2 regions of the Streptomyces sp. DT190 genome follow, and region 2 is predicted to be linked to the other one. Evidence: riboswitches for the same ligand, from Rfam matches in the RefSeq annotation. Region 2 holds a riboswitch; the other holds the start of a gene.

Evidence for each region. Region 2 has a riboswitch for glycine ahead of gcvT (glycine cleavage system aminomethyltransferase GcvT). Riboswitches for the same ligand answer to the same signal wherever they lie in the genome.
Region 1: another riboswitch for glycine. It lies ahead of gcvP (aminomethyl-transferring glycine dehydrogenase); the one in region 2 lies ahead of gcvT (glycine cleavage system aminomethyltransferase GcvT).

What each region holds. Positions count from the first base shown of each region.
Region 1 covers NZ_JBNCNM010000036.1:6,647-14,491, reverse strand. The annotation lists gene gcvP (aminomethyl-transferring glycine dehydrogenase) at 90-2,975, opposite strand; glycine riboswitch at 3,153-3,248, opposite strand; gene ACPXCS_RS37595 (PRC-barrel domain-containing protein) at 3,361-3,738, shown strand; gene ACPXCS_RS37590 (DNA polymerase IV) at 3,773-5,242, opposite strand; gene ACPXCS_RS37585 (MerR family transcriptional regulator) at 5,425-6,108, opposite strand; gene ACPXCS_RS37580 (bifunctional nuclease family protein) at 6,424-6,897, opposite strand; gene ACPXCS_RS37575 (MerR family transcriptional regulator) at 6,982-7,719, opposite strand; gene ACPXCS_RS37570 (FHA domain-containing protein) at 7,771-7,845, opposite strand, start outside.
Region 2 covers NZ_JBNCNM010000014.1:245,075-252,919, reverse strand. The annotation lists gene ACPXCS_RS24610 (MFS transporter) at 1-569, opposite strand, end outside; gene ACPXCS_RS24605 (L-serine ammonia-lyase) at 673-2,040, opposite strand; gene glyA (serine hydroxymethyltransferase) at 2,142-3,404, opposite strand; gene gcvH (glycine cleavage system protein GcvH) at 3,419-3,796, opposite strand; gene gcvT (glycine cleavage system aminomethyltransferase GcvT) at 3,898-5,067, opposite strand; glycine riboswitch at 5,058-5,175, opposite strand; glycine riboswitch at 5,176-5,275, opposite strand; gene ACPXCS_RS24585 (AAA family ATPase) at 5,498-6,166, shown strand; gene ACPXCS_RS24580 (enhanced serine sensitivity protein SseB) at 6,950-7,738, shown strand.

The sequences.
Region 1 (7,845 bases), on a different contig from region 2:
GTCACTCGCGACGGCATGACGCAAGACGGGAGGGGCCCCGCAGACGCGGAGCCCCTCCCGTGACCGAACCGGTCGCCGAACCGGCGAAATCAGTCCTCGTACGCGTCCAGCGGCGGGCACGAGCAGACCAGGTTCCGGTCACCGTAGGCCTGGTCGATACGGCGCACCGGCGGCCAGTACTTGTCGGCGACCGAGACCCCGGCCGGGAAGACGGCCTCCTCGCGGCTGTAGGCGTGCTCCCACGCACCGGCGAGGGCGCCGGCGGTGTGCGGGGCACCCCGCAGCGGGTTGTCCTCGGCGGGCCACTCACCGGAACCGACCTTCTCGATCTCCGCGCGGATGGCGATCATCGCGTCGCAGAACCGGTCCAGCTCGGTCAGGTCCTCCGACTCGGTCGGCTCGATCATCAGCGTCCCGGCCACCGGGAACGACATCGTCGGCGCGTGGAAGCCGTAGTCGATGAGCCGCTTGGCGACGTCGTCGACGCTGACACCGGTCGCCTTGGTCAGCGGCCGCAGGTCGATGATGCACTCGTGCGCGACGAGCCCGCCGGGACCGGTGTAGAGCACCGGGTAGTGCGGCTCGAGCCGCTTGGCGACGTAGTTGGCGCTCAGCACCGCCACCTGCGTGGCCCGCTTGAGCCCCTCGCCGCCCATGAGCCGGACGTAGGCCCAGGAGATCGGCAGGATGCCGGCCGAGCCCCAGGGCGCCGCCGAGATGGGGCCGACGCCCGTCTCCGGGCCCGCCTCGGGCTGCAGCGGGTGGTTCGGCAGGTACGGCGCGAGGTGCTCGCGCACCGCCACCGGGCCGACGCCCGGGCCGCCACCGCCGTGCGGGATGCAGAAGGTCTTGTGCAGGTTCAGGTGCGAGACGTCACCGCCGAAGTGGCCCGGCTTGGCCAGCCCGACCAGCGCGTTGAGGTTGGCGCCGTCGACGTAGACCTGGCCGCCCGCCTCGTGCACCTGTGCGCAGATGTCGGCGACGTGCTCCTCGAACACGCCGTGGGTCGACGGGTAGGTGATCATCAGCACGGCGAGTTCGTCGCGGTGCTGCTCGATCTTCGCCCGCAGGTCCTCGACGTCGATCTCGCCGTCCTCGGCGGTCTTCACGACGACGACCTTCATGCCGGCCATGACGGCGCTGGCGGCGTTGGTGCCGTGCGCGGAGGACGGGATCAGGCACACGGTCCGCTGCTCGTCGCCGTTGGCCCGGTGGTAGCCGCGCACCGCGAGCAGACCGGCCAGCTCGCCCTGGGACCCGGCGTTCGGCTGGAGGGAGACCTTGTCGTACCCGGTGACCTCGGCGAGCCGGTCCTCCAGCTCATGGATGAGCGTGAGGTAGCCCTGGGCCTGCTCGGCGGGGGCGAAGGGGTGCAGCTGCCCGAACTCGGGCCAGGTGACCGGCTCCATCTCGGTGGTCGCGTTGAGCTTCATGGTGCAGGAGCCCAGCGGGATCATGCCGCGGTCGAGCGCGTAGTCCCGGTCGGCCAGCCGGCGCAGGTAGCGCAGCATGGCCGTCTCGGAGCGGTGCTGGTGGAAGACGGGGTGCGTCAGGTAGTCGTCGGAGCGCAGCAGCCCGGCCGGGAGCCCTTCCTCGGTGGCGTCGTCCAGCGCCTCGATGACCCCCTCGACGCCGAAGGCGGCCCACACGGCCCGCAGCTGGGCCCGGCTCGTGGTCTCGTCGCAGGCGATCGAGACGTGGTCGGCGTCGACGAGACGCAGGTTGACCCCGTTGTCGCGCGCGGCCGCCACGACCTCGGCGGCCCGGCCCGCGACGCGCACGGTCAGGGTGTCGAAGTAGGAGCCGTGTACGACCTCGACGCCGCCGTTCGCGAGCCCGGCGGCGAGGACCGTGGCGTAACGGTGGGTGCGCCGGGCGATGCCCCGCAGGCCGTCCGGGCCGTGGTAGACGGCGTACATGCCGGCCATCACGGCGAGCAGCACCTGCGCGGTGCAGATGTTGCTGGTCGCCTTCTCGCGGCGGATGTGCTGCTCACGCGTCTGCAGCGCCAGCCGGTAGGCCTTGTTCCCGTCGGCGTCCACGGACACGCCGACGAGCCGCCCGGGCAGGCTGCGCGCCATCTTCTCCTGGACCGCCATGTAGCCGGCGTGCGGCCCGCCGAAGCCCATCGGCACGCCGAAGCGCTGGGTCGTGCCGACCGCGATGTCCGCGCCGAGCTCGCCGGGCGACTTCAGCAGGGTCAGCGCGAGCAGGTCGGCGGCGACGGTGACGACGGCGCCCAGCTCGTGCGCCCGGTCGATGACCGGCTTGATGTCCCTGACGGCTCCGGAGGCGCCCGGGTACTGGATCAGCACGCCGTTGATCTCGCGCTCGGCGACCTCGTCCGGAATGCCGTCGGTGAGGTCGGCGACGACGACCTCCACGCCCGTCGGCTCGGCCCGGGTCTGGATCACGGCGATGGTCTGCGGCAGCGCGTCCGCGTCGACCAGGAACAGGCCCTTCTTGTTCTTGCCCATCCGCCGCGACAGCGCCATGGCCTCGGCCGCCGCGGTGCCCTCGTCGAGCAGGGAGGCACCGGAGGTCGGCAGTCCGGTGAGGTCGGCGACCATGGTCTGGAAGTTGAGCAGCGCTTCCAGACGCCCCTGCGAGATCTCCGGCTGGTACGGCGTGTACGCGGTGTACCAGGCTGGGTTCTCCATGACGTTGCGCATGATGACCGGCGGCGTGAACGTGCCGTAATAGCCGAGTCCGATCATGGAGCCGAGGACCTGGTTGCGGTCGGCGAGCGAGCGCAGCTCGGCGATCACCTCGGCCTCGCTGCGGGCACCGGGCAGGTCGAGGGCCTCGGCGCTCTTGATGACGGCCGGGACCGCGGCGGCCGTGAGCTCGTCGAGTGAGCCGTAGCCGACCTGCGCGAGCATCTTGGCCTGGGCCTCGTGGTCGGGGCCGATGTGGCGCTGCTCGAAGGGCACTGCCTCTTCGAGCTCGGAAAGCGGAATGCGATGGGCGGTCATGGGCGGAGGCCTCCTGGTCTGACACGACCTTCGAGGGGCACCACGGCGCGGGTACCCGGACGGCCTCCCCCTCTGTCATCTCAACCTGAGAGCTTCACCGGATCGCCCGAAGGCCTCCGGCTTTCACCGTCGGTGAGAGCGGAAGCCGTCGACACCCGCTCTTCTTTCCAGAGTGACCTCGTCCGTGCGGTACGTGTGCCTGAGAGATTCCGGGGAGGATTTGCTCCTTCGGCGCCTCCGATGATGTCCGGAGGACTCTCCCGCGCGGGGTCAGCAGCCGTTGCCAGCGTACCAGCGCGGTCAACGCACGAACCTTCGAGTGGCCGCCTCCCCGATTCTGCCGTTTTGTAGTGCTTACGGATGATTGCGAGCCTGTGGAGGTCCCGTGCGTACCGATATCGATCCGCGCAACCTGATCGGCCGCAAGGCGTTCGACCGCAACGGAGCCCGGATCGGCACGATCGACGAGGTCTACCTCGACGACGCCACCGGCGAACCGGAGTGGGCGGCCATACGGACCGGCCTGTTCAGCAGGGACGCGTTCGTCCCCCTGGAGCCCAGCGAGCTGATCGACGGCGCCCTCCACATCCCTTTCGAACGCGCCCTGATCAAGGACGCCCCCGACTTCGGCGTGGGCCGCCACCTCTCCCCCGAGCAGGAGCTCCAGCTCTACCACCACTACGGCCTCGACATCGCCGCTCCTCCCCCACTCCCGGACCACGCCTTCGGCAAGCTGGCGGGCTCGGACGAACAGACGACCTGAGAGGCCGGACCAGGCCTGCCAGGACAGCCACCCCCTAGTAGAGGGGCGCGGCTCCCGACGACGTCCCCACCGGCCCGACGGAGCCCTTCCGGTGCACCTCGGGCTCCCCGCTTCCCTCAGGCTCCTCGGGGAGCGCGGGACCCTCAGGCCCCTCGGGCCCCTCAGATCTTCGTAACACCAGCGGCAACGGATCCGCCGGCTCCAGCGCGGGGTCGTCGACGCGGAACGTACGCACTCTCCCCGGCTCCGACCCGGGCGTCTCGAAGCGCACGGTGACCCGCCCCAGTCCACTGCCCTGCACCCACCCGTGCCCGAACTCGGCGTGCCGCACGTCGTGCCCGGCGGGCCAGCGACGCTCGGCGAGCGACGGCTGCTCCTCGGCCCGCGCGACGGCGTGCTCCTCCGCCACCCCCTCCGCCACCGACCGCTCCCCCGCGGCCTGCGCGAACAGGTCCTCCTGGGTGTAGTCGGCGAGCCCGCTGACCCCCACCCCGAGCAGCCTCACGCCACCCGTGGTGTCCACCGAGTCGAGCAGCCTCGCCGCCGCCTCCCCGATCACCCCGGGATCGTCCGTCGGCCCCCGCAGCGTCTCGGACCGGGTGAGCGTCGAGAAGTCGTACCGCCGCACCTTCAGCACGATCGTCCGCCCGGACAGACCCGCCCCGCGCAGCCGCCGTACGCACCGGTCGGCCAGCCGCTGCACCTCCAGCCCGACCCGCACCCGGTCGTGGATGTCCACGTCGTACGTGTCCTCCACGGACACGGACTTCGCCTCCCGCTCCGCCACCACGGGCCGGTCGTCGCGCGCCAGGGCCATCGCGTAGAGCCCGTGCCCGTGCGCCTTCCCCAGCAGCCGGACCAGCTCGTCCTCGCCCGCTTCCACGATCTCCTCGACCGTGGTGATCCCGGCCCGCCGCAGATGGTCCCCCGTCGCCGGTCCGACCCCGGGCAGGGTCCGCACCGACATCGGCCCGAGCATGGCCCGCTCGGTGCCCGGCTCGATCACCACCAGCCCGTCGGGCTTGGCCTGCTCGGAGGCGATCTTCGCGAGCATCTTGGAGGCGGCGAGCCCGACCGACCCCGTGAGTCCCGTGACGGCGCGGATGTCGGCGCGCAGCTGCGCCCCGACCAGCCTCGCGGACGCCTCGTCCCAGGCCACTCCACCGGCCTCCAGGTCCACGAACGCCTCGTCCAGGCTCAACGGCTCCACGAGCGGCGACAACGCCCGCAGCAGCTCCATGACGCGTTCGCTGATCGTCTTGTAGAGCCCGAAGCGCGGCACGAGATACGCGGCGTTGGGCGCCAGCCGCCTGGCCTGCCCCATGGGCATCGCCGAGTGCACCCCGAAGACCCGTGCCTCGTACGACGCCGTGGCCACCACACCGCGAGGCCCGAGCCCTCCCACGACCACGGCCTTCCCGCGCAGACTCGGCTTGGACGCCTGCTCCACCGAAGCGAAGAAGGCATCCATGTCGAGATGCAGGATCGTGGGCGCGGTTCTCACATCTCCGATGCTGCCCTACGCCACTGACAATGCTCCTGCCGACCGACCCGGTCTCCTGCGCCCCTCCCCGGAGGCGATCGCCGGCCGCGGAAACGGCGGCGGACACAGCAGATGGGGCTGGAGCGCGGGTGCGGAAACGTCCCGCCTCTTGCGGCCACCGGGAGCACCGTGTCCGGAGCGGCTCAGACGGCCCGGTTCCGCCGTCGCGCCAGCTCGTCCGCGGGGTTCGGCCCGACCAGCGTCTCGCCGGTGTCGATCCGTTCCCCGTGCAGCTGGGACAGCGCGCTCTCCACGTCCCGCCACACCACGCCGACGGCGATCCCGAAGACCCCCTGCCCTCCTTGGAGCAGGGCGTGGACCTCGTCCGGCGAGGTGCACTCGTACACGGTGGCGCCGTCGCTCATCAGCGTCATCCGCTCCAGGTCCTCAAAACCGCGTTCCCGAAGGTGCTGCACGGCCGTGCGGATGTTCTGCAGCGACACTCCGGTGTCCAGGAACCGCTTGACGATCTTCAGGACGACGACATCCCGGAAGCTGTACAGCCGCTGCGACCCGGATCCGTGGGCGGGGCGCACGCTCGGCTCGACGAGACCCGTACGCGCCCAGTAGTCCAGTTGCCGGTAGGTGATCCCGGCGGCCGCACAGGCCGTCGGCCCGCGATAGCCGATCTGCTCGGACGCCATGGACGTCGTCCCTCCGCTGCTCGGCACGGCCGTCGGTCGCTGCGGAGCGTGATCGGCCGCGTCACCGGGCTGGGGGTATCCCCCGCTCGGGCGGAACCGTGAGCCGTGGGGAGGGTACGGACCGCTCGCCCTGAGACTGCGCTCGGGGCCGCCCCCAGCCGTACCGCCGCCGCTGCTTCTCACGCCGACCTCCGTCCTTGACCTGCCTTCTCGACGGTAGGCAGTCACCAGGGGTGCGTCAACGATCGCCACACTCGCCACGCCGAGTGATAATCACCCTAAGAGTGGTTTCCCGTGCCCCACCGCGGGGAAAGGCTAGCCGAATGCGCTCGGCGCGGACCGTGTGACGCTCTCACTCGCCACCGGCACATGCGGGCAATTCACCCGTCTCCATGCGTCGGGCGACCCTGCCGCGGACCACATCGTCCGCCGGGCCGCCCCATCGCCTCACCGGCCGCTGATGCCCCCTGCCGTCCGGTTCCGCACCGGACCCGGGGCTCACTGGCTGCTGCTGCCGAAGTCCTCCGGGGAGATCTGGTCGAGGAACTCGCGGAACTTCTCCACCTCGTCCTCCTGCTCGTCCGGGATCGCGATACCGGCGTCGTCGAGCACCGTGTCGCTGCCGTAGATCGGCGTCCCGGTGCGCAGCGCGAGCGCTATGGCGTCGGACGGGCGGGCACTCACCTCGACGCCGCTGGCGAAGACCAGCTCGGCGTAGAAGACGCCCTCGCGCAGGTCCGTGATGCGCACTTCGGTGAGCTCCTGGCCGACAGCCTCCAGCACGTCCTTGAACAGGTCGTGGGTCAGCGGCCGCGCGGGAGCCATGCCCTGCTGGGCGAAGGCGATCGCCGTCGCCTCCCCCGGTCCGATCCAGATGGGAAGGTAACGGTCGCCTCCCACTTCACGCAGCAGCACGATCGGTTGGTTGGAGGGCATTTCGACCCGGACACCTACGACATCGAGCTCGTTCACACAGCAACCCTAGGCCGTGCTCGGGATGTTTGGGTAGTCGGGCCGGTATAGGGCGCCTGATCCGACCCCCGCGCAGCCCGCCGCTCAGGGCAGCCGCACCCCGAGCGCCGTCTGCACCAGCGCGGCGTGCAGCCGCACCGTGAGCCCCGCCAGCTCCTTGGTGCGGGCTTCCGCATGAGCCCTGGTCTGCGGGTTCCTGTGCCGCTTGAGCGGGGCCACCACCTGGTCCACCAGCCCGGCCTCGCGGTCGGCTGCGGCCTTCATCGCCCGCAGGTGCCGCGGCTCGATCCCGAACCGTCCGAGCTCGACGACGAGCGAGGCCACCGTGACCGCCTCCGCGTCGTACGCCCCGTCCTCCAGTGGAGTGAGCAGCCCGTACGACTCCCACTCCTTGAGCTCCCGCTCGTCGATGCCGGCGGCGGCGAGCAGTTCCGCACGCCCGATCCTGGCGGCCGTGGGCCCCTCGGGTGCCTCGGGCACGGGTTCGCCGTCACGCTGGCGGCCCACCACGGGCAGCTGGACGGCCTCACCGCGCTCCATGGCCTCCAGATGCTCGCGGATCACCTTCAGGGGCAGATAGTGGTCCCGCTGCATCCTCAGGACGTGACCGAGGCGCTCGACGTCGTGGGCGCTGAACTTGCGGTACCCCGAGGGGGTCCGCTGCGGCTCGATGAGCCCCTCCGCCTCCAGGAAACGGATCTTGGAGATGGTGACTTCCGGGAACTCCTCGCGCAGCACGTTCAGCACCGTGCCGATGCTCATCAGGCCACTGTCCGTGGCGGCGGCGCCGTGTCCGGCACCGCCGCTCGGTGTTCGAAGCATGGACCTTCCCTGACGGATGGACCCTCGCCGGGCCTTCCCGGACGAGCCGGGTCAGTAGCCCCGCTGGCTCGCGTAGAAGACCAGCCGGTACTTGCCGATCTGGACCTCGTCACCGTTGTTCAGGGC
Region 2 (7,845 bases):
GCACCGGCCTCGGAGGGCAGCAGCGCGCCCATGACCAGGAACAGGCCGTTGCCGATGATGAAGCCCAGCGGGGCGCCCAGCTGCGGGAAGGTGCCGTACAGGGCGCGTTTGCCGCTGGGGGCGTTCTCGGTGGCGACCAGGGCGGCGCCGCTCCACTCCCCGCCGAGCGCGAAGCCCTGCGCGAGCCGCATCAGCACGAGCAGCGCGGTGGCCACCCAGCCGGCCTGGGCGTAGGTGGGCAGGAGGCCGATGAGGAACGTGGCGATGCCCATGGTCAGCAGGGAGACGACGAGCGTCTTCTTGCGGCCGAGCCGGTCGCCGAGGTGCCCGAAGACCACGGCGCCGACGGGCCGGGCGACCATCGCGGCGCCGAAGACCGCGAAGGACGACAGCAGCGCGGTGGTCGGGTCGCTGCTCGGGAAGAACAGCGTCGGGAAGACGAGCACCGCCGCGGTCGCGTAGATGTAGAAGTCGTAGAACTCGATCGTCGTGCCGATGAGGCTGGCGACGAGGACCCGGGACCTCGGATTGGCGGGCGTCGGGGCTGAACCGGTGGCTGGTGCGGGCATCGCTCGGTCTTTCACGCGTGAAACATGGCTGGTGCAACGATGTCAGCCATCTTGTTTCGCGGTACAGGCTTCTCGCGATGTGAGACGCCGCGCCGATGGGGCGTCAGCACTCGATGATGTTCACCGCCAGCCCGCCCCGGGCCGTCTCCTTGTACTTCACGGACATGTCCGCGCCCGTGTCCTTCATCGTCTTGATGACCTTGTCCAGGGACACCTTGTGCGAGCCGTCGCCGCGCATCGCCATGCGGGCGGCCGTGACGGCCTTGACCGCGGCCATGCCGTTGCGCTCGATGCACGGGATCTGGACCAGGCCGCCGACCGGGTCGCAGGTGAGGCCCAGGTTGTGCTCCATGCCGATCTCGGCGGCGTTCTCGACCTGCTCGGGCGAGCCGCCGAGCACCTCGGCCAGCGCGCCCGCGGCCATGGAGCAGGCGGAGCCGACCTCGCCCTGGCAGCCGACCTCGGCGCCGGAGATGGAGGCGTTCTCCTTGAAGAGCATGCCGATCGCGCCCGCGGCGAGCAGGAAGCGGACCACGCCCTCCTCGTCGGCGCCCGGCACGAAGTTCATGTAGTAGTGCAGGACCGCCGGGATGATGCCGGCCGCGCCGTTGGTGGGGGCGGTGACGACCCGGCCGCCGGCCGCGTTCTCCTCGTTCACGGCCATGGCGTAGAGGGTGATCCACTCCATCGACAGGGCCTGCGGGTCGCCCTCGGAGCGGAGCTTGCGCGCGGTGTTGGCGGCCCGGCGGCGCACCTTCAGACCGCCCGGCAGGATGCCCTCGCGGGACATGCCGCGCGCCACGCAGGCCTGCATCACGCGCCAGATCTCCAGCAGGCCCTCGCGGATCTCCTCCTCGGTGCGCCAGGCCCGCTCGTTCTCCAGCATCAGCGCCGAGATGGACAGGCCGGTCTCCCGGGCCAGGCGCAGCAGCTCGTCACCCGTGCGGAAGGGGTACTTCAGCACGGTGTCGTCGAGCTTGATGCGGTCCGCGCCGACCGCGTCCTCGTCGACGACGAAGCCGCCGCCGACCGAGTAGTAGGTCTTGGTCAGCAGCTCCGCGCCCGAGGCGTCGTAGGCCCACAGGGTCATGCCGTTCGCGTGGTACGGCAGGGCCTTGCGGCGGTGCAGGACCATGTCGTCGTCGAAGGAGAACGCGATCTCGTGCTCGCCGAGCAGGTTCAGCCGCCCGCCGGTCCTGATCGCCTCCACCCGCTCGTCGGCCGTCTCCACGTCCACGGTGCGCGGGGACTCGCCCTCCAGGCCGAGCAGGACCGCCTTGGGGGTCCCGTGGCCGTGCCCGGTCGCGCCGAGCGAGCCGTACAGCTCCGCTCGGACCGAGGCGACGGAACCGAGGAGCTCCTCGTTGCGCAGCCGCCGGACGAACAGGCCGGCCGCCCGCATCGGGCCGACGGTGTGGGAGCTGGACGGGCCGATGCCGATCGAGAACAGGTCGAAGACCGAGATGGCCACGGGGTGACTCCTGACTACGGGGGTGGTGCAGAGGGGGTGGGCGCCGCGCCGCTTGTGGCGGCACGGCACCCGAAAGGTTTCTTCGCGGCCGTTGTCCGGCGCTACTTGTTCAGACCCGGGTACAGCGGGTGCTTGTCGGCCAGGGCCTTCACCCGGGCCTTGAGGGCCTCCGCGTCGTACGACGGCTTCAGCGCCTCGGCGATGACGTCCGCGACCTCGGTGAAGTCCTCGGCCCGGAAGCCGCGGGTGGCCAGGGCCGGGGTGCCGATCCGCAGACCCGACGTCACCATCGGCGGACGCGGGTCGTTCGGGATCGCGTTCCGGTTGACGGTGATGCCCACCTCGTGGAGGCGGTCCTCGGCCTGCTGACCGTCCAGCTCCGAGTGGCGCAGGTCGACCAGGACCAGGTGCACGTCCGTGCCGCCGGACAGGACGTCCACGCCCACGGCCCGGACGTCGTCCTTCACCAGACGCTCGGCCAGGATGCGGGCACCCTCCAGCGTACGGCGCTGGCGCTCCTTGAAGTCCTCCGAGGCGGCGACCTTGAACGCGACGGCCTTGGCGGCGACCACGTGCTCCAGCGGACCGCCCTGCTGACCGGGGAAGACGGCGGAGTTGATCTTCTTGGCCAGTTCGGCCGTGGAGAGGATCACACCGCCGCGCGGACCGCCGAGGGTCTTGTGGGTCGTGGTGGTGACCACGTGCGCGTGCGGCACCGGGTTGGGGTGCAGCCCGGCCGCGACCAGCCCGGCGAAGTGGGCCATGTCGACCATCAGGTACGCGCCGACCTCGTCCGCGATCCGGCGGAACTCGGCGAAGTCCAGCTGCCGCGGGTAGGCCGACCAGCCGGCCACGATCAGCTTCGGCCGGGACTCCTTGGCGAGCCGCTCGACCTCGGCCATGTCGACCCGGCCGTCCTCGCCCACGTGGTAGGCGACGACGTCGTAGAGCTTGCCGGAGAAGTTGATCTTCATGCCGTGGGTCAGGTGCCCGCCGTGGGCGAGGTTCAGACCCATGATGGTGTCGCCCGGCTTGAGCAGCGCGAACATCGCCGCCGCGTTGGCCTGGGCGCCGGAGTGCGGCTGCACGTTGGCGTGCTCGGCGCCGAACAGCTCCTTCACCCGGTCGATCGCGATCTGCTCGACCACGTCGACGTGCTCGCAGCCGCCGTAGTAGCGGCGGCCCGGGTAGCCCTCGGCGTACTTGTTGGTCAGGACCGAGCCCTGCGCCTCCATGACCGCCACCGGGGCGAAGTTCTCGGAGGCGATCATCTCCAGCGTGGACTGCTGGCGGTGCAGCTCGGCGTCGACTGCGGCGGCCACGGCCGGGTCGAGCTCGTGCAGGGGTGTGTTCAGGACGGACATGCGGCTACGACCCCTCAGCCGGCGGAGAACGCGGTGTACTCGTCGGCGGAGAGCAGGTCGCCCGGCTCGTCCGTGACGCGCACCTTGAACAGCCAGCCGCCCTCGAAGGGGGCCGAGTTCACCAGCGACGGGTCGTTCACGACGTCCTCGTTGACCTCGGTGACCTCACCGGAGACCGGGGAGTACAGGTCGGACACCGACTTGGTCGACTCCAGCTCGCCGCAGGTCTCGCCCGCGGACACCGTGGCACCGACCTCGGGAAGCTGGACGAACACGACGTCGCCGAGCGCGTTGGCCGCGTGCTCGGTGATACCGACCGTCGACACGCCGTCCTCGGCGGCCGACAGCCACTCGTGCTCCTTGCTGTAACGCAGCTGCTGGGGGTTGCTCATGGCCTGAATTCTCCTGTACGCGCGGGAGTGCTGTGAAAGGGGACTGGTGTCCAGCTGGGACGACGGTCGCGCAGGCCGTTGCCGCGGCCTGCGGCCAGTGTCTACTTCTGCCGCTTGTAGAACGGCAGCGCCACGACCTCGTACGGCTCGTGACTGCCCCGGATGTCCACGCCCACGCCGGGCGTGCCGGGCGCGGCGTGCGCGGCGTCCACGTAGGCCATGGCGATCGGCTTGCCCAGGGTGGGGGAGGGGGCGCCGGAGGTGACCTCGCCGACCACCTCGCCGCCGGCGACGACCGCGTACCCGGCGCGCGGCACCCGGCGGCCCTCGGCGACCAGTCCGACCAGCACGCGCGGCGGGTTCTGCTCGGCCCGGGCGGCGGCCTCGCGCAGGGCCTCGCGCCCCACGAAGTCGCCCTCCTTCTCGAACTTCACCACACGGCCGAGACCGGCGTCGAAGGGCGTCAGGGAGGTGCTCAGCTCGTGCCCGTACAGCGGCATGCCGGCCTCCAGGCGCAGCGTGTCGCGGCAGGACAGACCGCACGGGACCAGCCCGGCGCCCTCGCCGGCCTTGGTCAGCGCCTGCCACAGCTCGACGGCGTGCTCCGGCTTCACGAACAGCTCGAAGCCGTCCTCGCCGGTGTAGCCGGTGCGGGCGATCAGGGCCGGGACCCCGGCGACCGTGCCGGGCAGACCGGCGTAGTACTTCAGCCCGTCGAGGTCGGCGTCCGTGAGGGACTTCAGGATCGCGGGCGACTCGGGGCCCTGCACGGCGATGAGCGCGTAGGCGTCCCGGTCGTCGCGCACCTCGGCGTCGAAGCCGGCGGCGCGCTCGGTCAGCGCGTCCAGCACGACCTGGGCGTTGGAGGCGTTGGCGACGACCATGAACTCGGTCTCGCCCAGGCGGTAGACGATCAGGTCGTCGAGGATGCCGCCGTCGGCCCGGCAGATCATGGTGTAGCGGGCGCGGCCCGGCTTCACCCCGCCGATGTTGCCCACCAGGGCGAAGTCGAGGAGGGCGGCGGCCTGCGGGCCGGTGACGGTGATCTCACCCATGTGGGAGAGGTCGAACAGCCCGGCCTTCGTGCGCACGGCGAGGTGCTCGTCGCGCTCGGAGCCGTAGCGCAGGGGCATGTCCCAGCCGGCGAAGTCGGTCATCGTCGCACCCAGCGAACGATGCAGGGCATCGAGCGCGGTGTGACGGAGTTCTCCTGTACTGCTCACAGTCCGTTGTCTCCCAAGGCGATGACGGGCGAGGTCGTTCCTCCCCATCTGTCATCGGAACCTGAGAGGTTCGCCATGACCGCGCTGGTCCATGGCTTGCACCTTGGGTGGAGCCGGCCTGCCGGGGGCAGGGGAGGGCCCGCTTTTCAGATGTGCCTCGCCCGCGCGGTAACGGGGCCTGAGAGATTCAAGGGAGGGACTTGCTCCTTCGGCGCCCCAGCGTCAGCGGTGCTGGGAACTCTCCCGCGCGGATTCAAACGGCCGGTATGCAGTTGGCGCGCACATCATTGCACGCATCCTTCCGGCGCGGCAGGGGGACCTTTCACAGGGAGTGCACGAGTCCCGCGCGTCGGACACAGCGACCTGTAGCAGCCCTGTTGCAGGAAGAGTACGGAAATGAGAGGCCTGCGGCATTACCTTCTCTTTACACTCGGCGGGGATGGGACTCCGTACCTGGCCCCAGGGGAGGACGATCACGGTGAACAGGACCAGGGCGTACGCCACGACCACGGGCATCGCGCTGCCCGAGCAGCCGGTGGTGCCGGCCGGGGCGGCCCGCGGCCCGGTGCCGGCGCCGGTCGTCCGCGATCTGCGCGACCGCCCCGGCCGCGGCCCGCGCGCGCTGCTGTTCGGACCCCGGGACCTGGTCGTGGTCACGGGCCTGCCGGGCAGCGGCAAGTCCACGCTGATGCGGCGCACCGTGCCGGGCCGGCGCGTCGACTCCCAGGACACCCGCGACCGCTGGGAGCGCCGCATGCCGCGCTTCCTGCCCTACGCGACCTACCGCCCGCTGGTCCGTCTCGCCCACTACGCGGGGCTGCGCCGGGCACTGCGCTCCGGCGAGGGGATCGTGGTGCACGACTGCGGCACGCAGGCCTGGGTCCGCCGCTGGCTCGCCCGTGAGGCCCGCCGCCGGGGCGGCACGCTGCACCTGCTCCTCCTCGACGTCACCCCCGAGCAGGCCCTGGCGGGCCAGCGCGACCGGGGCCGGGGCGTCTCGCGCTACGCGTTCCTGCGCCACCGCGCGGCCACGACCCGCCTGCTGCGCGCCGTGGAGCAGGGCGACCTCCCCTCCGGCTGCGGCTCGGCCGTCCTCGCCGACCGGGAGACGGCGAACACGCTCCGCCGGATCGGCTTCACGGGGTGACGCGGCCGGGGGCGCGGGACGAACCGAGCGGCTCGCGACTGTGGCTGAAGTGACGCGGTAGCGGTCCCGGCGCGGCCCCGGTGCACGACGGCCCGGACGGCGCGAGCCGATCCGTACGGGCTGACCGGCAGCCTCTCGTCGCAGGCCGGCGACCGGCGAACGGACCGGCGGGCCACGCCAACCGGAACACGCACCGTGGGCCGGGGACCGGCAGACCCTCGTCGTGGGCCGGCGGCCGGCGGGCGGATCGGTCGTGGACGGCGACCGGAACTCGTGCTGTGGTCCGGTGACCGGCGCACCCGTGTCGTGGGCCGGGGGCTGGTGGGCGGATCGGTCGTGGACGGCGACCGGATCTCGTGCTGTGGTCCGGTGACCGGCGCACCCGTGTCGTGGGCCGGTGGCTGGTGGGCGGATCGGTCGTGGACGGCGACCGGATCTCTCGTTGTGGTCCGGTGACCGTCGCACCACCCGTGTCGTGGGCCGGCGGCCGGTGGGCGGATCGGTCGTGGACGGCGACCGGAACTCGCGCTGTAGTCCGGTGACCGTCGCACCCGCGTCGTGGGCCGGCGGCCGGCGGGCGGACCGGCCGTGCGCGGCAACCGGAACGCGCGTCGTGGGCCGGTGACCGGTGGACGGAGCCGCCGAGGGCGTCGACCGGAACTCCGGCCGTGGACCGGCGGCCGGTCCCGGGCCGTGAGCCGGTCCGCCCGGCCCGGTCACTCCCTCCCCCCGAGCCGTTAGCCTTTTCGCACTCAGCAGTGGTTTCAGGCAGGCGGTAGGCAGATGGACTTCCCGGCGGACTTCTCCGCGGACTTCCCGGCGCAGACGCAGACCCACCCGCACGGTGGCTGGCCCGGCAACGAGCTGGAGGAGGTGCTCTCGGCCGCCCTCGGCGCCGGACCGGCGGCCGGCGGCCGGATCGTCGAGGTGCTCGGACGGAGTTTCGTCTGGGTCCCGCTCCCCAGCGGCGGCGGCCCGAACAGCGGCCCCCTCGACCTGCCCGCCGTCGAGATCGAGGGCCAGGCGTTCGTGCCGGTGTTCAGCTCCGAGGAGCAGTTCCGCCTGGTCGCCGGAGCGCACATGGCGTACACCATCGCGCCCGCCGTGGAGTTCGCCCGCGGCCTGCCCCCACACGCGGGAATCGTCATCAACCCCGGGGGCGTGGTCGGCACACCCCTGCCGCCCCCCGCCGTCGCGGAGCTGTGCCGGGCAGGCCGCACCCCGCTGGACGGCCCCACGAGCGGCGGCCGGGTCCGCCTCTTCGAGCCCGACTGGCAGGACGACCCGGTGGACTTCCTGGCCGCCGCCTCCGCCGAGTTCGAGGCGATCGGCGTCGTGCTCACCGCCCGCCGCTGTCTCGCCGCGATCGAGACCGCCGACCCCGTGATGTTCGTGGGCGTCGAACTCTCGCAGTGGGAAGGCGACCTGCGGGCCCTGCCCCTGGAGGCACTCACCCGGGCCGTGACCAGGTCCCCGGCGCCCTGGCCCGTCAACCTCGTCCTGCTGGACGTGGCCCAGGACCCGGTGGGCGACTGGATGCGCGGCCGGGTCCGGCCCTTCTACCAGCGGTAGGCCGGCGCACCTTCGGACGCGGGGAACCGCGCCGCACGCCGCGGACGGAACCGCACCGCCCGTACGGGAACGAGTCCCGAGCCGGTGGGCGGGCTTAAGCTAGGTCA